DNA from 2 places in the Actinoallomurus rhizosphaericola genome. Region 2 is predicted to be linked to the other one. Evidence: riboswitches for the same ligand, from Rfam matches in the RefSeq annotation. Region 2 holds a riboswitch; the other holds the start of a gene.
The links. Region 2 has a riboswitch for thiamine pyrophosphate ahead of NE234_RS34855 (purine-cytosine permease family protein). Riboswitches for the same ligand answer to the same signal wherever they lie in the genome.

Region 1 (7,087 bases), on a different contig from region 2:
GGTGAAACCACGGCGATCGCCTGGCCAGGCCGTTTCCGCTGCTCGGAGTAAGCCAGACCGGGATCTTCCGAAACAAGACTTCCCGGCGATTCCGGTCCCGGCGGGAACGAAACCGCTGGTCCAGCCGCTATTCGAATGGCGTATACGGACTATCCACAAGACAGATGGTCCACTGACCGAAACCCGAGGTCGGAGTGCGGAGGGTCTCTCGGAAGCGCCAGAATGGAAGGAGGTGCGCGCTCTTGGGTCTAGGGCGCTGTCCGGTTTCGGAGGCGTCGAGGTATGCGGCGACTGTTAGTGATCATGACGCTGGTTCTCGCGTCGGCTGGGGCGGGGTGCTCGCTCGTCGGTGCGCGTGAGGGGGATCCGGTCGTGGCCGTGCCGCCGGCTTCGGCGCCGTCAGCGATGGTGCGGGCGGTGGGCGACGCTAAGCCGTGCATCGTGCGTCGTGCTTCAGACAGTGCCCGCCCGAGGGGTCTGGTCGCGGTCCACCCGAACCCCGCCGGCGTTGTCGTCGTGTGGCTGCCTGGTATGAATCAGCACCCCTGCCGTGCCGAGTTGACGCGGGGGGATGCCGATTCGGCGCGACGCCTTGCCAAGGACGTCGAAGCGGCGCCGAAATGGCCGTCCGGAAATTTCAACTGCCCAATGGACGATGCCTTGGGCGCCGAACTGTACTTCGAACAGTCCAAGCATGCGAAGGCGGAACTGGTCGATGCCCAGCTTTCCGGATGCAGAGGAATCACCGCTCCGGGTAGGTCGTCTCGCTGGCTCACCACCCGATTCGCCCGCGACCTCGCGTCGATCGCACCCGCCCCTTGGCGCGTCCGCCTGACGGGCTGACCGATCGATCTGGAGCGGATACGATGATCAGCCTGCTCTGCCAACCGCGGCCTGACCACGAGAACCTGCGGCGCAGGCCACTTAGCTCTCGTTTTCGGCGAGCCTGATCATCAGATCCTTGCTCGCGTGGAACAGTTCGGCGAAGCTCGGGTACTCCTCGGCCTCCCCGTATTTGGGCGCGAACTCGTAGGCGGTCCAGCGGCCTCTTCGAGTTGCTGCTCTGGTACGCCCAGAACGGCCACAACCCCGACTGGGCCCAGTCGATCACCGCGTACGAGGCCGTCGCCCAACTGATCAGGATCTACCAAGGGCAGTACATTCCACCTCCCTTCCAGACCGAGGACTACGCGCGAGCCCTGCTGCAAACCAGCAGCGACGGCAAGGACCTCGACGAGACACTCAAGGCCAGGATGGAACGACAGGCCACTATCTTGGGCAGGCCGGATCCGCCCTACGTCTGGGTCCTCCTGGACGAGGACGTCCTGGACGACTGCATCGGCGGACCCGAGGTCATGCAGGCGCAACTCCGGCACCTGCTCGAACTGATGCAGCGGCCTAACGTCTCCATTCGCATCATCCCGCGCTCGGCAGGAGCGCATATCGGGAAGGACGGCCCCTTCCGCATCATCACTGTCGATTCCCGCGATATTGCCTACGCTGGAGCAGCGAGAGGTGGTCGGCTGATCGAGATGTGCGGCGAGGTCGACCAGTTCAAACTGGACCTCGACCGGATCGGACAGAAGGCAGCGTCCGAAGACGCCTCGCGCATCCTGATCGAACGGCGATTGGAGACCACCGAATGGCGATGCAGTGGCGCAAAAGCTCAATTAGCACCGCGGTCAACGACGAGGCGTGCGTCGAGGTGGCGTCGCTGACCTCGCAGGAGATCGACCTCGATCACTGAGCGACACGGCGCGGCTCGTACGGTCCCTGCGATCACCGGGACCGTACGGCCGCGCCTCGGCTCATGACGCCTACCTGAGCCACTCGGCGGTGGGCCAGGTCTCGCGGCGCCAGGCGCTGTCCCAGAACATCCACTCGTACTCGGTGGCGCGGAAGAAGGCGCTGGTCATCGCCTCGCGGGTGGCCGGATCGGTCGTCGCGGCCAGGCGGTCGGTGATGCTCTTGGCACGTTCGGTGGACTCGGCGAAGGCCGGGTCGGAGTAGGTCGCGATCCAAGCGCGGTACGGGTGTTCCTCAACGTCCGCGGTGTTCTCGAGCAGGGCCGTGCCGACGTCCTGGTACACCCAGAAGCACGGCAGTACCGCCGCCGCCAGCACCGGATACGGATCGGCGAGGGCCGTCGCCTGGAGGAACGACGCGTAGCCGAGACAGGTCGGGGACGTCTCGATGCCCGCCAGGTCCTCGGCGGTCAGCCCGAACTCCTCGATGTAGCCGGCGTGCAGCGTGCGCTCCGCCGCCAGCGCGGCGTGCGCGCTCTCGGCGAAGAAGACGGCGTCGTCGGTGTCGGTGGCCCGCGTCGAGGCGACCGCGAGCGCCCGGGAGAACGCCTCCAGGTAGCGGGCGTCCTGCACGATGTAGAACGCGAACCGCTCACGGTCCAGCGTGCCCGCGCTCAGTGCGGTGTTGAACGGGTGCTCGTGGATCGCGCCGAGCAGCCGGGCCGAGCGCTTCCACACCTCGTCACAGAACATCGGGATCTCCTTCAGCGGTCGGCGGACGGCACGGTACGGACGCGCGACAGCACCAGGAGAGAACCGGTCACGGCGACGTCCCTTCGCTAGCCCTAACTAGATCAGGTTCAACGGGTCTGCTCTCAGCCCGGGAGATACCGGGCACCCCGCGTCACCGCCGACCGTAACAAGGACCGGCCGGGACTTACCACTCACGGGGGCATGGGAGTGGATCACGCCGCCGCAAGCATCGTGATCGTCACGAGGACGAGCAGGCCGAGGTAGGACCGGGCGTACAGGTGGTCGGGGATACGCGGGGGGCGGCGGCGAAACGCGATGATGACCGGGATCGCGCCGGTGAGCAGGCAGGCGGCGGCCGTCGGGTCGATGAGGCCGATGAGATGAGCGCCGGCGGCCGGGCCGGCGGGCAGGGAGACGAGGGCGGCCGGTACCGCGATGACGAGGGTGAGCGGGTTGGCCAGCGCGGTCGCTGCGTGCATGGAGTGCCCGGCGCGGCGGAGCATCGGGACGGTCATGACGCTGCCGCCCACCCCGAGGAACGCCGCGACCGCGCCGATCGGTGCGCCCAGGGCGGCGGGGATCGGCCGCGGGCCGCGCGGTGCGGCCTCGCCCGGTGCGTGCGGGCGGATGAAGCCGGGGCGTACCAGTAGGTCCACGATCGCCGCAACGAGATACCCGACGAAGGCCCACCGGGTCAGGCCGGGTGGGACGAATCGCGTCAGGAGCGCGCCGGCCGCGCCGCCGGCCGCGAGCAGCGTGAGCAGGACGGCGCGGCCGCGCAGCGCCGCCAGGAGGTTCCGGCGGGTGGCGGCCGTGGCCAATCCCGCGTTCACCACCATCACGAGGGCGGACGTCGCCGTGGCGACCCGCATCGCGCCGGATCCCAGGGCGGCGTCCGACCACACCACCACCGGCACCGTGACGAATCCACCCCCGAAGCCGAACAGCACGGTCGTCACCCCGGTCATCAGCCCGATCCCGAGCAGTACGACGAGTTCCACGGACTCAAGACCATCAGGCCGGGTCGAGCGCGCGCATTCGAAGATCGGCATCATTCCTTCGTGTCTCGGCCACTAGCCTGGTCGGGTGAAGAACGTGTCGCTGGCCGAGGTCGACCACCTCTCCCGCGCCGTCCTCCCGATCGGCACCGACTACCCGCCCGGGCACCTGCTCGACTGGCACGAGCACCGCCGCGCGCAGTTCCTGTACGGCGCCACCGGCGTCATGATCGTCGAGACTCGCGACGGCACCTGGACCGTCCCCACCGACCGCGCCGTCCTCATCCCGCCCGCCATCCGTCATCGCGTCCGGATGCTCGACGTCAGCACCCGGAGCCTCTATATCGAGCCCGACGCCGTCCCGTGGTGGCCTGCGGCCTGTACGGTCGCGGACGTCACTCCGCTGCTCCGGGAACTCCTCCTCGCCGCTGTCGCGTTCCCCGCCGAGTACGACCTGGCCGGCCGGGAGGGCGGCATCGCCACCCTGCTCCTCCACGAGATCGCCGCGCTCACGCCTCTTCCACTGCACGTCGCCCTTCCGGCATCCGCCGACCTCGCCGCCCTCTGCCGGGCCTACCTCGCCGCCCCCGACGCCGGGGTGACCAACACCGAATGGGCCGCCCACCTGTCCACCAGCGAACGCGCCTTCACCCGCCGTTTCCGCCGCGAGACCGGCCTCAGCCCCGCCGTCTGGCGCACCCGCGCCCGTCTCCTCGCTGCGGTTCCTCTCCTGCGTGCCGCCACCGTCACCGAGGTCGCCGCCCGCCTCGGCTACGCCTCACCCGCCGCATTCACCACCGCCTTCACTCGCGCCTTCGGCCGGCCACCGTCCCGCTTCTCCCGGCCGTAGCGGCATTGACCTATCGCGCCAGGTCGATCTGGTAGCGGATGAAGCCGTTGTTCTCGGCCATCGCGTCGTACAGCCGCCGGGCCGTGGCGTTCGACTCCTGGGTGTGCCAGTAGACCCGGGAGCAGCCGTGGGCCCGCGCCCAGTCGGTGACCGCCGTGATCAGCGCGCGGCCCACGCCCCTGCCTCGTGCGTCGGGTTCGGTGAAGAGGTCCTGGAGGTAGCAGACGTCGGCGTCCGGCATCGAGGTGCTGGGATGAGTGAGGAAGTGCACGATGCCGACGAGCCGTCCGTCGAGTTCCGCGCCGAGCGCGTGGATGCGGGTGTCCGCCTCGAACTCCCGCCAGGCGCCCTCGTACATCTCGTCGGGTTCGACCCGCCCATAGAAGGCGATGTAGCCGCGGAACAGTTCCTCCCAGGCGGCTCGGTCGGACGGAACGAGCCTGCGAACGCTGATCATCGGTCTCCTGCACGATCGGATGGGGCCTGGCCGTCGACGGCCCGCCTTCGGCTCCCGAGCGTACGGACGAGCGATCGGCGCGAACACGGCCACTCGCCCCCGAAAGGGCGAGACCAGTCCAGGCTTCCGGTAGGGCTGGCCGTACCCGCGAAGCGGGGGATGGCGGCAATGCGCGGCCGACCGGTGCGTCCGTAGGTTGAGCGTCCGATGCGACCTTCGATGCACCGACTCGGGCTCATCCGCGCGGCCGACGCGGCGCCGTACCTTCGCGGGTTCGTCTTGTCCGGAATCGCCACTGTCCTGGTCACGCGGGCCCTGTTGGCGCAGACCGGCTATCCCAAAGTGGGCGGCGGGAACCTGCACATCGCGCACGCCCTGTGGGGCGGCCTGCTCATGGCCGTGGGCCTGGGCATCGCCGTCGCCTTCCTCGGCAGAGCGGCGCGGCTGTGGGCCGCGATCGTGGGCGGGGTCGGCTTCGGCCTGTTCATCGACGAGATCGGCAAGCTGGTGAACAAGACCGGATACTTCTACCGGCCGGCCGCCGGGCTCATCTACCTGACCTTCGCCGGGCTGGTCCTCGTCTCCCAGTGGGCCGGCGCACGGGCGCCGCTCAGCCCGCGCGAGCGTACGGCCAACGCCGCCTCGACGGCGCTCGCCGGATTGAGCCCGGGGCTGACGCCGCAGGAGCGCCGAGCGGCCGTGCGCCTGATCGCGGACCTGGACGGCGAGGTGCCCGCTGCGCTCCTGCGTCTCCTCGACGCGGTGCCGGAGCGCCGGCCGTACGTACCAGGACCGGTGTGTACGGCGGCCGCCCGCGTCCGCGGTCTCGCCGGTCGCCTGGCGAGACACCGCGTCGTCCGTGACATCGCCGTCTGCTACCCGGCCGCGCAGGGAGCGCTGACACTCGCCGGGGTCCTCGCCGACGACGTCATCACCGCGCATCCCGCCGAACGGCAGACCCTCGCGGTCGTGGCCGTGGCCTGCTGCGCCGTCGTCTCGGCGGCGCTGGGCGGGTACGGGGTGCTGCGGCTCGCCCGCGACCGCCCGGCGGCCTTCCGGCTGTGCAACGCGGCCCTGCTGGTCGACATCCTCGCCGGACAGGTCTTCAAGTTCACGATCAACCAGTTCGCGGCGCTGTCCGGCCTCGCCGTGGACCTCCTCGTCGCCTGGATCATCGCGACGGAGTTGCGCGGGCTCACGGCTCCTCGGCCGTCTGTGACTGATCTAGGAGTTCGCGCGCGCGGTTGAGCTCCGCGGCGGCGTCGGGAGTGCTCGCAGTGGACGCCGCAGCGTCCAGCAGGCGCGCCACGGCGCTGCCTTCGACCCAATGTTCGAGCGTGGTGTACCACGCGGCTTTGGAGAAAGCGCCGAACCAGATATCCGCGACGAGCCATGCCAGGTGACGCGCCGCCGCCTCATTCTCGCGCGTCTCCCAGTGCGCGAGATACGGCTCGATGGGCACGCCGAGATCACCATTGGACTCCAAGAAGGAGAACGCGGAGAACTCGCGGGGGAACTCGCTCAGCAGCGTCGGCCACCAGGCTCCGAGGAACGTCTCGATGGCGGCGCGCTCGTCATCCGGCCAGGTCGCCCACAGCAAGTCGACCTTTTCCAAGAAGATCGACGCGACGGCCTGTTCGGAGACCTCATCATCGGCGATCAGCTCCAGAACGCGGGGCAGGAAGTGCTTGAGCTCCGCCTCGTCGCCCCAGGTGGACAGCGCGCGCCACATCAGCGGGTGGAGGTCGTCCGCGCTGAGCAGGCGTAGCGGTCTCGCCCGCGTCGCCGCGACCTCGGCCGGGGTCACGCAATGCTCGCAGTAGTCGATCTCGGCGGGGAGCGGATGGCGCGCGAAGGCGGAGTAGAGCCGTTCGGTGGCCTCAGCCAGATCCGGGAATCCGATCACGCCGGACGACGATACGGCCTGTCGGTCTCCGCGGGTGGCTTCCGCGCGAGGACGAGCCGGTAGCGCGGGCTGCCGTCGTCGCGGCGGCCCATCAAGGGCACCGTCGTCACGGTGAACCCGGCCGCCGTCAGGTCGTCGCGGACCGCGTGCAGCGGGCAGGTGCGGTAGTACATGACGAACGGGGGACGCCACACGGCGTTCCGGACCCGCATGGCCAGGTCGAATCCGAGCAGCGCCCAGTACCAGCCCGACGTGACGGGCGGCGGCGCGCCGAGTGGGAACGCGAAGAGCCCGCCGGGCCGCAGCGCGCGGTACACCCCGCCGAACAGCGCGGGCCGTTCGGCGGGCAGGAAATGCCCCAGCGCTCCGAAGCTGACC
Region 2 (7,087 bases):
CTGCGCGAGCACGCCGTCGGGCGGGTGATCGCGCGGATCGACGTGGCCGCCATCTCGTCGCTGAAGACGTACGACCCGCCGATCACCGCGCTGAACGGTCTCACGATCACCGAGGTCGCCCGCCACGGCAAGTTCCTCGACCTCGACGTCGACGGGATCCACCTCGTCATGCACCTGTCCCGGGCCGGCTGGCTGCGGTGGAAGGACGCGTTGCCGCCCGCGCCGCCCCGGCCGGGCAAGGGCCCGCTGGCCATGCGCGTCCATCTCGACGACGGCTCCGGGTTCGATCTCACCGAGGCGGGCACCCAGAAGCGGCTCGCGGTCTACGTCGTACGAGACCCGGCGGACGTGCCGGGCGTCCGGTCGCTCGGGCCCGACCCGCTCGGCGAGGGCTTCACCGTCGAGACGCTGAAGGGCATCCTCGACGGGCGGCGCACCCAGATCAAGGGGCTGCTGCGCGACCAGAGCGTGATCGCCGGGATCGGCAACGCCTACTCCGACGAGGTGCTGCACGTGGCGCGGATGTCGCCGTTCAAGCTGGCCGCGAGCTTCACCGACGAGGACGTCACGACGCTGTACGACGCGATCGTCCGCACGCTCGGCGACGCCGTCGAACGCTCCCGTGGCGTCGCGGCCAAGGACCTCAAGGGCGAGAAGAAGGAGGGCCTGCGGGTCCACGGCCGGGCGGGGCAGAAGTGCCCGGTCTGCGGCGACACGATCAGGGAGGTGTCCTTCGCGGACTCCGCCCTGCAGTACTGCCCCACGTGCCAGACCGGCGGCAAGCCGCTGGCGGACCGCCGGATGTCCCGCCTGCTCAAGTGAGCCGGCCCCGGCGGCCCTGCGGCCGGGTCAGCGCTCGGGCGGCGTCGCTCCGAACAGCGAGGCGAGGTTGCCCCACCGCTTGATCTCGCAGCCGTTCCTCCGGTTGAACGTCGCGTCGATCTTCTTGCCGTTCCAGGTGCCGGTGACCGTGGCGGTCTGCGGGCCGCCGTAGATCTGGGTGCACATCTGGTCCTTGGGCGTGGGCGCGAACGGGTCCTCCCCCTTCGCGGCCGCCGCGGCCAGCACCGTGCACGCCTGCTCGGCCGCCGGCAGGCTCCCGCCCACCGGGTCGCAGGTGAGCGTCCAGGACTTCGGCGCCGACGTCTGCGACGCCCGTACGGTGACGGTCAGACGGGTCCCGGCCGCCGACCCGCTCGGGGCGGGCGCGGTCGGAGAGGTGGTCGGCGCCGGTGTGCCCGGCGCCGCCGACGAGGTCGGGGTCGGGGAGTCCTTGCCGTGCGTGGCGGCGCCTCCGTCCCCGTTCTTGCAACCGCCCAGCGCAAGGGCGGCCAGGATGCCGGGGATGGCGAGGGCCGTGGGTCCCAGTCTGGAGAGAGATTGCCTCATGACGATTCGACTCCGGGCGATGACTCATGGTTCCTTTGACGGGTGAACTCTTTCAGGGAACAGATTCCCGCCGTGGAGGTCGCCAAGGTTCCGGACGACGCGTTCCTGCTGGACGTGCGCGAACTGGACGAGTGGCAGGCCGGTCACGCGCCCCGGGCCGTGCACATCCCGCTGAGCCAGCTCGGCGCCCGCGCCTCCGAGGTGCCGACCGGTGAGGACATCTTCGTCATCTGCCGGTCGGGGGCGCGCTCGGCGTCGGTGGTCGCGGCGTTCAACAACGCGGGCTGGAAGACCCAGAACGTCCAGGGCGGCATGAACGCCTGGGCGGCGGCGGGCCGTCCGATGGTCAGCGAATCGGGCGGGGAGCCATACGTCGCCTGATCGAGGTACATTTACGGCGGAAAAGTAAAGACCCGCGGGAGCTCGGACGACGACCGGGCTGAGAGGGCGGCTTCGAACGTGCCGCCGACCGCTCGAACCTGACCGGATAATGCCGGCGTAGGGAGTGTGCCTTGAGCGCTGCCGTCGAAGAGCGTTCGTCCAACGAGGCCCCGTACACCCTCGACCAGCCCGCACCGAAGGTCCTCAGCTTCTGGGACCAGAGCGCCTTCTGGGCGAACCTCGGCGTGAGCCTCCTCGCCTTCTCGGGCGCGTACACCGTGCTCGCCCCGGACGCCCAGGGCACGCCCCGGCTGCCCATCGTCGCCGGGATCCTCGCCATGGTCGTCGGCACCGCGATCGGCGGGATCATGCTCGGGCTGGCCGCCGTGCCCGGCACCCGCGCCGGCGTCCCGGCGATGATGCTGCTGCGCGGCCTGTTCGGCACGCGCCTGTCCTACATCCCCACCGTCATGAACATCCTGCAGATGGTCGGCTGGGGGACGTTCGAGCTGGTCACGATCGCGGGCGCGGCGAAGGAGCTCGTCGGCGGCGGCCCGCGCTGGGTGTACGTGGTCGTGGCGGGCGTGATCACGACCGTGCTGACGCTCTGGCCGCTCGGCTCGGTCCGGGTGCTGCGCCGGTACGTCACCGTCGCGGTCGTCCTCGCCCTCGGCTACTTCTACGTCCAGCTGGCCCGGCAGCCGCTGCCGAACCTCACCCACGGCTCGTGGAGCCACTTCTGGATCGGCGCGGACGCCGCGCTGGCCGTCTCCATCTCCTGGGTGCCGATGGCGGCCGACTACACGCGGCACTCCCGCTCGGAGCGGGCGGCGTTCGGCGCCGCGAGCGTGGCGTACGGCCTGACGCAGGTCGTCGCGTACGTCCTCGGGCTGCTGGCGCTCGCGCTCGTCGCCGGCGACTCCTCCAAGGTGTTCGGCCCGTTCCAGCACGTGGCGCTCGGCACGCTCTTCTTCGCCGTCTTCGTCCTGCGCGAGGTCGACCAGTCCTTCGCGAACGTCTACTCGACCGCGGTCTCCATCCAGAACCTCGTGACCCGCGCGGACCGGCGGGTGCTCACCGTGGTGCTGGGGGTCCTGACGACGGTGCTGGCCCTCGCGCTGAACATGGACAACTACGCGGGCTTCCTGACGCTGATCGGGTCGGTGTTCGTGCCCATGCTCGGCGTGCTCGCCGTCGACTTCTTCTGCTTCACCGGACGGCGCGGCTGGGACGTCTCCGACCGCGCCCCCGCCCGCTGGGGGATGATCGTCGCCTGGGCGGCGGGGATCGCGGCGTACCAGCTCATCAACCCCGGCCAGGTCGGCTGGTGGTCCCGGCTGTGGACGCACGCCCAGAGCGCCCTGCACTTCACCCCGGCGGACTGGATGAGCGCCTCGCTCCTGTCCTTCGCCGTCGCCGCGGCCGTCACCGCCCTGATCGGCGCCCTCCACCGCGGTCGGCCGGCCGCCGATCCCGACACCGCGCGCGCCTGAGTGCCCGCGCGGGCGCCCGCGCTCTTTCCGGAGCCGGGCGCCCGCGCGGGATCAGCCGGTGGCGGGGACGGGCTTGTCGAGCATCGTGCAGATGGCCGCGGTGACCAGCTCGTCCTCGGCCGTACCTGCCGCGGCGTCGGTCTTCAGACCGAAGTGGGTCGTGCTCAGCACCGAGACGGTGCGCCGTCCCGACTGGTCGGTGTAGTTGTCGCTGCGGTATCCCGGAAGCGCGCCGTCGTGCCCCCACACGGTGCCGCAGGGAGTGCGGACCTCCTCCAGGCCCAGCCCGTAGGAGCGGTTCAGCCCGTTCGCCTCGTCCTCTTGAGTGGTGACCATCATCTGGGCGAGCAGCGACTTGGGAAAGAGCCGGCCGGACATCAGGGCCTTGTCGAATCGGGCCCAGTCACTCGTGGTCGAGATGATGGAACCCGCAGCCCCGTCCCACGACTGGTCGATCCCGGTGACGTCGACCCGCTCGCCGCGGGCCGGTCCGACGAAGCCGAAACCCGCCGGCGTACCGGGCGGCAGGATCGGCGCGAGGTGCGCCGCGTCGGGCTCGTACCCGTGGGCGAACCGGCGATCGGCGGGGTCCGGGGCATCGGTGGACAGGGAGGTGTGCCGAAGCCCCAGCGGTCCGGCGATACGGTGCTGGATCAGGTCCGCCACGCTGTGTCCGGTGACCTTCTCCACCAGCAGGCCGAGCGCGATGTAGTTGGTGTTGCTGTAGGCCCAGCCCTGACCGGGCGGGAACTCCACCGGCAGCCTCGTGCCCACGGCGAGCAACTGCGCGGCCGTGGGCCGCTCCGCCTGATGGCCGGTCATCAGCGCCAGCGCCTCGGGTTCGTACGCGTAGTCGGCCAGGCCGCTGGTGTGGTTCAGCAGCATCCGCACGGTGATGTTCCGGCCGTTCGGAACGGCTCCGGGAAGCCAGTTCTCAATGGGATCGTCCAGCGCGACGCGGTGTTCGGCGACGAGTTGCAAGACCAGCGTCGCGATGATCGTCTTGGTGTTCGAGCCCATCCGGAACTCGTCGTCCTCGGCCAGTGCGTGATCAGGGATGCTCCACGTGGCCTGCCGGACGATGTTCACGACCGGGCCGTGCCCGTCGTCCACCCGGACGATCACCCCCGGGACACCGGCGGCCGTGGCCTTGTCGGCGCTCTCGATCAACTGCCGGGTCCGCGACGTCCTCGCGGTGTCCCCTCCGCCTCTGTGCGCCTGCGCCGACGCTGGGGCGGCCACCACGACACCGACGCCGAGCGCCAGCCCCAGCACCGCCGCCATCCGCCGAGAGGGGGCCGAGCCGAGCCGCTTGGTCTTCCGCGCCATGCTGATTCTCCTTCGAAGGCGGTCGTCGATGTCGAAGACGCTAGAAGCCACCGCGGTGCGCTTCGATAGGGCGAAGCCCCCATTGGTGGTGGTGCTGGGGCCACCCCACGACCGTGGCGCGCCACCCGGTGGAGCCTGGCGGAGCCGGGGTGACGCTCACTCTCAGGCTCGGAGGGTGGGGACCCGAAGCAGTTGCACGCACTGACCGCGGGCGCGACCGTGCTCATGGGCCGCCCACCTGGGAGCCCACGGTTCCGGCCGCTGCCGGGTAGGCGGACCCTCGTGCTGTGCGCACGCCGCAGGAGGGCGCCGACACGTTCCCCGACCTGACACAGGCGCCCGGCTCTTTCGGGAGCCGGGCGCCCGGCGGGGTCGGCCGGTGGCGGGGGTCGGCCGCCCGGTCATCAGGGCCTCGTCATGAAGTGGGCCCCCACTCACTCGGGTCGGAGACCACGATTCCGGTCGCGCCGTTCCCCGACCGGTCGATCGCGGTCGCGCCGTTCCACGCACCGTGGGCCGGTCCGGCGAAACCGGAACCCGCCGGCGCGCCGGCCCTGCCGGCAGTCTCGACGGACCGCCGGGTCTGTGACGCCCGCGCGGTGTCGTGCGCCTGCGCCGATGCCGGGCCGGCCACCACGACACCGAGAGCGAGCGCCGGCCCCAGCACCGCCGCCGTCCGCCGAGAGCCGGTCGAGCCGAGCCCCTTGATCTTCCGCGCCATGCCGATTCTCCTTCGGGTGCGGTCGTCGATATGGAAGAGGCTAGAAGCTACCGCGATGCCGCTTCGATAGGGCGATGTCCACTTCGGGGGGTGGTGCCTGCCCCACCTCGGCGCTTCCGCGCGGCCACGGGGAGGGCGAGTGGCCGAATAGCCCGGCGCGGGGGCCGTACGGCGGTCATCATGGGAGGTACGGAGCGCGGGGAGGCGATCACCATGGCGCATTGTGACCACGACTGGGTGCACACGGCCCCCAACCAGAAACGATGCCGTAAGTGCGGATTGGTGCTGACCTTCGCGTAGGCGCGCCGCGCGAGTGGCACTATGGGCCCCGTGGGCGCCTCGGATGCGATGTTGCGCGCGGCGGTGGCCTCTTCCGCCGACGCGATGATCGCGGTGGACGCCGACCTGACCGTCCGGCTGTGGAATCCCGCCGCCGAGCGGGTGTTCGGCTGGGCCGCGCGGGAGGTGCTGGACCGGCCGCTGCGCACCATCCCGGAGGAGCACACCGCCGAGCACCGCGCCGTCCTCGAACGCGTCCGCGAGGGCGGCCACATCTCGTTCGTCACCCGGCGGCTGCACCGTGACGGCCGGCTGCTCGACATCCGGGCGGTGGTCAGTGCCATGCGCGGCGAGGACGGCCGGTTCCTCGGCTGGGTCGGCCTCTACCGGCCCGTGCGCGAGGACGAGGCCGTCCAGCGCCAGACCGCCGAGCGCATCCGCCTCGTCCGGCGGCTCAACGAGGTCGTGGCCGACCTCAACACCGAGCCCGCGCTGTCGTCGGTCCTCGACCGGGTGACCTCGGGCCTCATCGAGCTGACCGGCGCGGACGCCGCCGGCTTCGTCGTCATCGAGCACCAGACCAACACGCTGAAGCTCGTCAGCATGACCGGGCTGCCGCGGAACCTGCGCGACTCGACCGCCGACCTGCGCTCCAGCCTCGTCGGCGAGCTGCTCCGCGCCGGGCGCACGGTCATGCTGGCCACGTCCGAGGCGCGCGGACTCGGCGACTTGATCTGGTCCGAGCTGGACGGTCTGCACACGATCGCCGTCGGCATCTCGAACGTCCACGGCAGCCCGTACGGCGCGCTGTACGCGCTGTTCTCCGGCCGGCGGGCGGGCCACATCGAGCTGGAGCTGCTCGAGTTGTTCGCCGGGCACGCGGGCGTGGTGATCGGCAACGCCCTGCACTACGACGAGGCGGTCCGGCAGCGCAGGCATGAGAGGGCGGTGATCGAGGCCAGCGCGGACGGTATCGCGGTGCTGGACCGCGACGGCGTCGTCAAGCGGTGGAACCTCGCGGCGGAGCGGATCACCGGCCTGGCCCCCGAGGAGGTGATCGGCCGTCCGCTGCCGTTCCCGCTGCCCGATCCGGACGGCGAGCCGACGATCCGGCTGGAGTCCGGCACCTGGCTGGGCGTCCTGCACACCGAGATCGAGGGCCATGACGAGGTGGTCGTGGACTTCCGTGACGTCACCGAGGCGAAGTCGCTCGAGGCGGAGAAGGACCTCTTCCTGTCCATGACCAGCCATGAGCTGCGGACGCCGATCACGGTGGTACGCGGGTTCGCCAAGACGCTGGTGGACCGGTGGGAGAAGCTCGACGAGGCGGACCGGCGGCGGGCGGTCGCGACGATCGCCGACCGTGCCGACGCCCTCGGGCGTCTGGTCGACAACCTCCTGTACTCCCGTGCGGTCCCGAACGGCCTGACCGTGACGAGCGAGCCGTTCGACCTGGCCGGGCTCCTGCGCGGCGCGGCGTACGGCCTGCGGGGCG

Region 1: it holds a riboswitch for thiamine pyrophosphate, as region 2 does, so the genes downstream of both, tenA (thiaminase II) here and NE234_RS34855 (purine-cytosine permease family protein) in region 2, are expected to answer to the same signal.

The regions. Positions count from the first base shown of each region.
Region 1 is NZ_JAMXMW010000012.1:156,654-163,740, forward strand. It holds gene NE234_RS25805 (hypothetical protein) at 304-843, shown strand; gene NE234_RS25810 (DUF5753 domain-containing protein) at 1,056-1,718, shown strand; gene tenA (thiaminase II) at 1,818-2,498, opposite strand; TPP riboswitch at 2,560-2,657, opposite strand; gene NE234_RS25820 (sulfite exporter TauE/SafE family protein) at 2,711-3,499, opposite strand; gene NE234_RS25825 (AraC family transcriptional regulator) at 3,585-4,346, shown strand; gene NE234_RS25830 (GNAT family N-acetyltransferase) at 4,357-4,803, opposite strand; gene NE234_RS25835 (hypothetical protein) at 5,011-6,051, shown strand; gene NE234_RS25840 (hypothetical protein) at 5,999-6,709, opposite strand; gene NE234_RS25845 (class I SAM-dependent methyltransferase) at 6,706-7,087, opposite strand, start outside.
Region 2 is NZ_JAMXMW010000020.1:114,821-121,907, reverse strand. It holds gene NE234_RS34870 (Fpg/Nei family DNA glycosylase) at 1-822, shown strand, start outside; gene NE234_RS34865 (SSI family serine proteinase inhibitor) at 850-1,389, opposite strand; gene NE234_RS34860 (rhodanese-like domain-containing protein) at 1,432-1,770, shown strand; TPP riboswitch at 1,795-1,911, shown strand; gene NE234_RS34855 (purine-cytosine permease family protein) at 1,902-3,263, shown strand; gene NE234_RS34850 (serine hydrolase domain-containing protein) at 3,315-4,592, opposite strand; gene NE234_RS34845 (hypothetical protein) at 5,008-5,313, opposite strand; gene NE234_RS34840 (sensor histidine kinase) at 5,635-7,087, shown strand, end outside.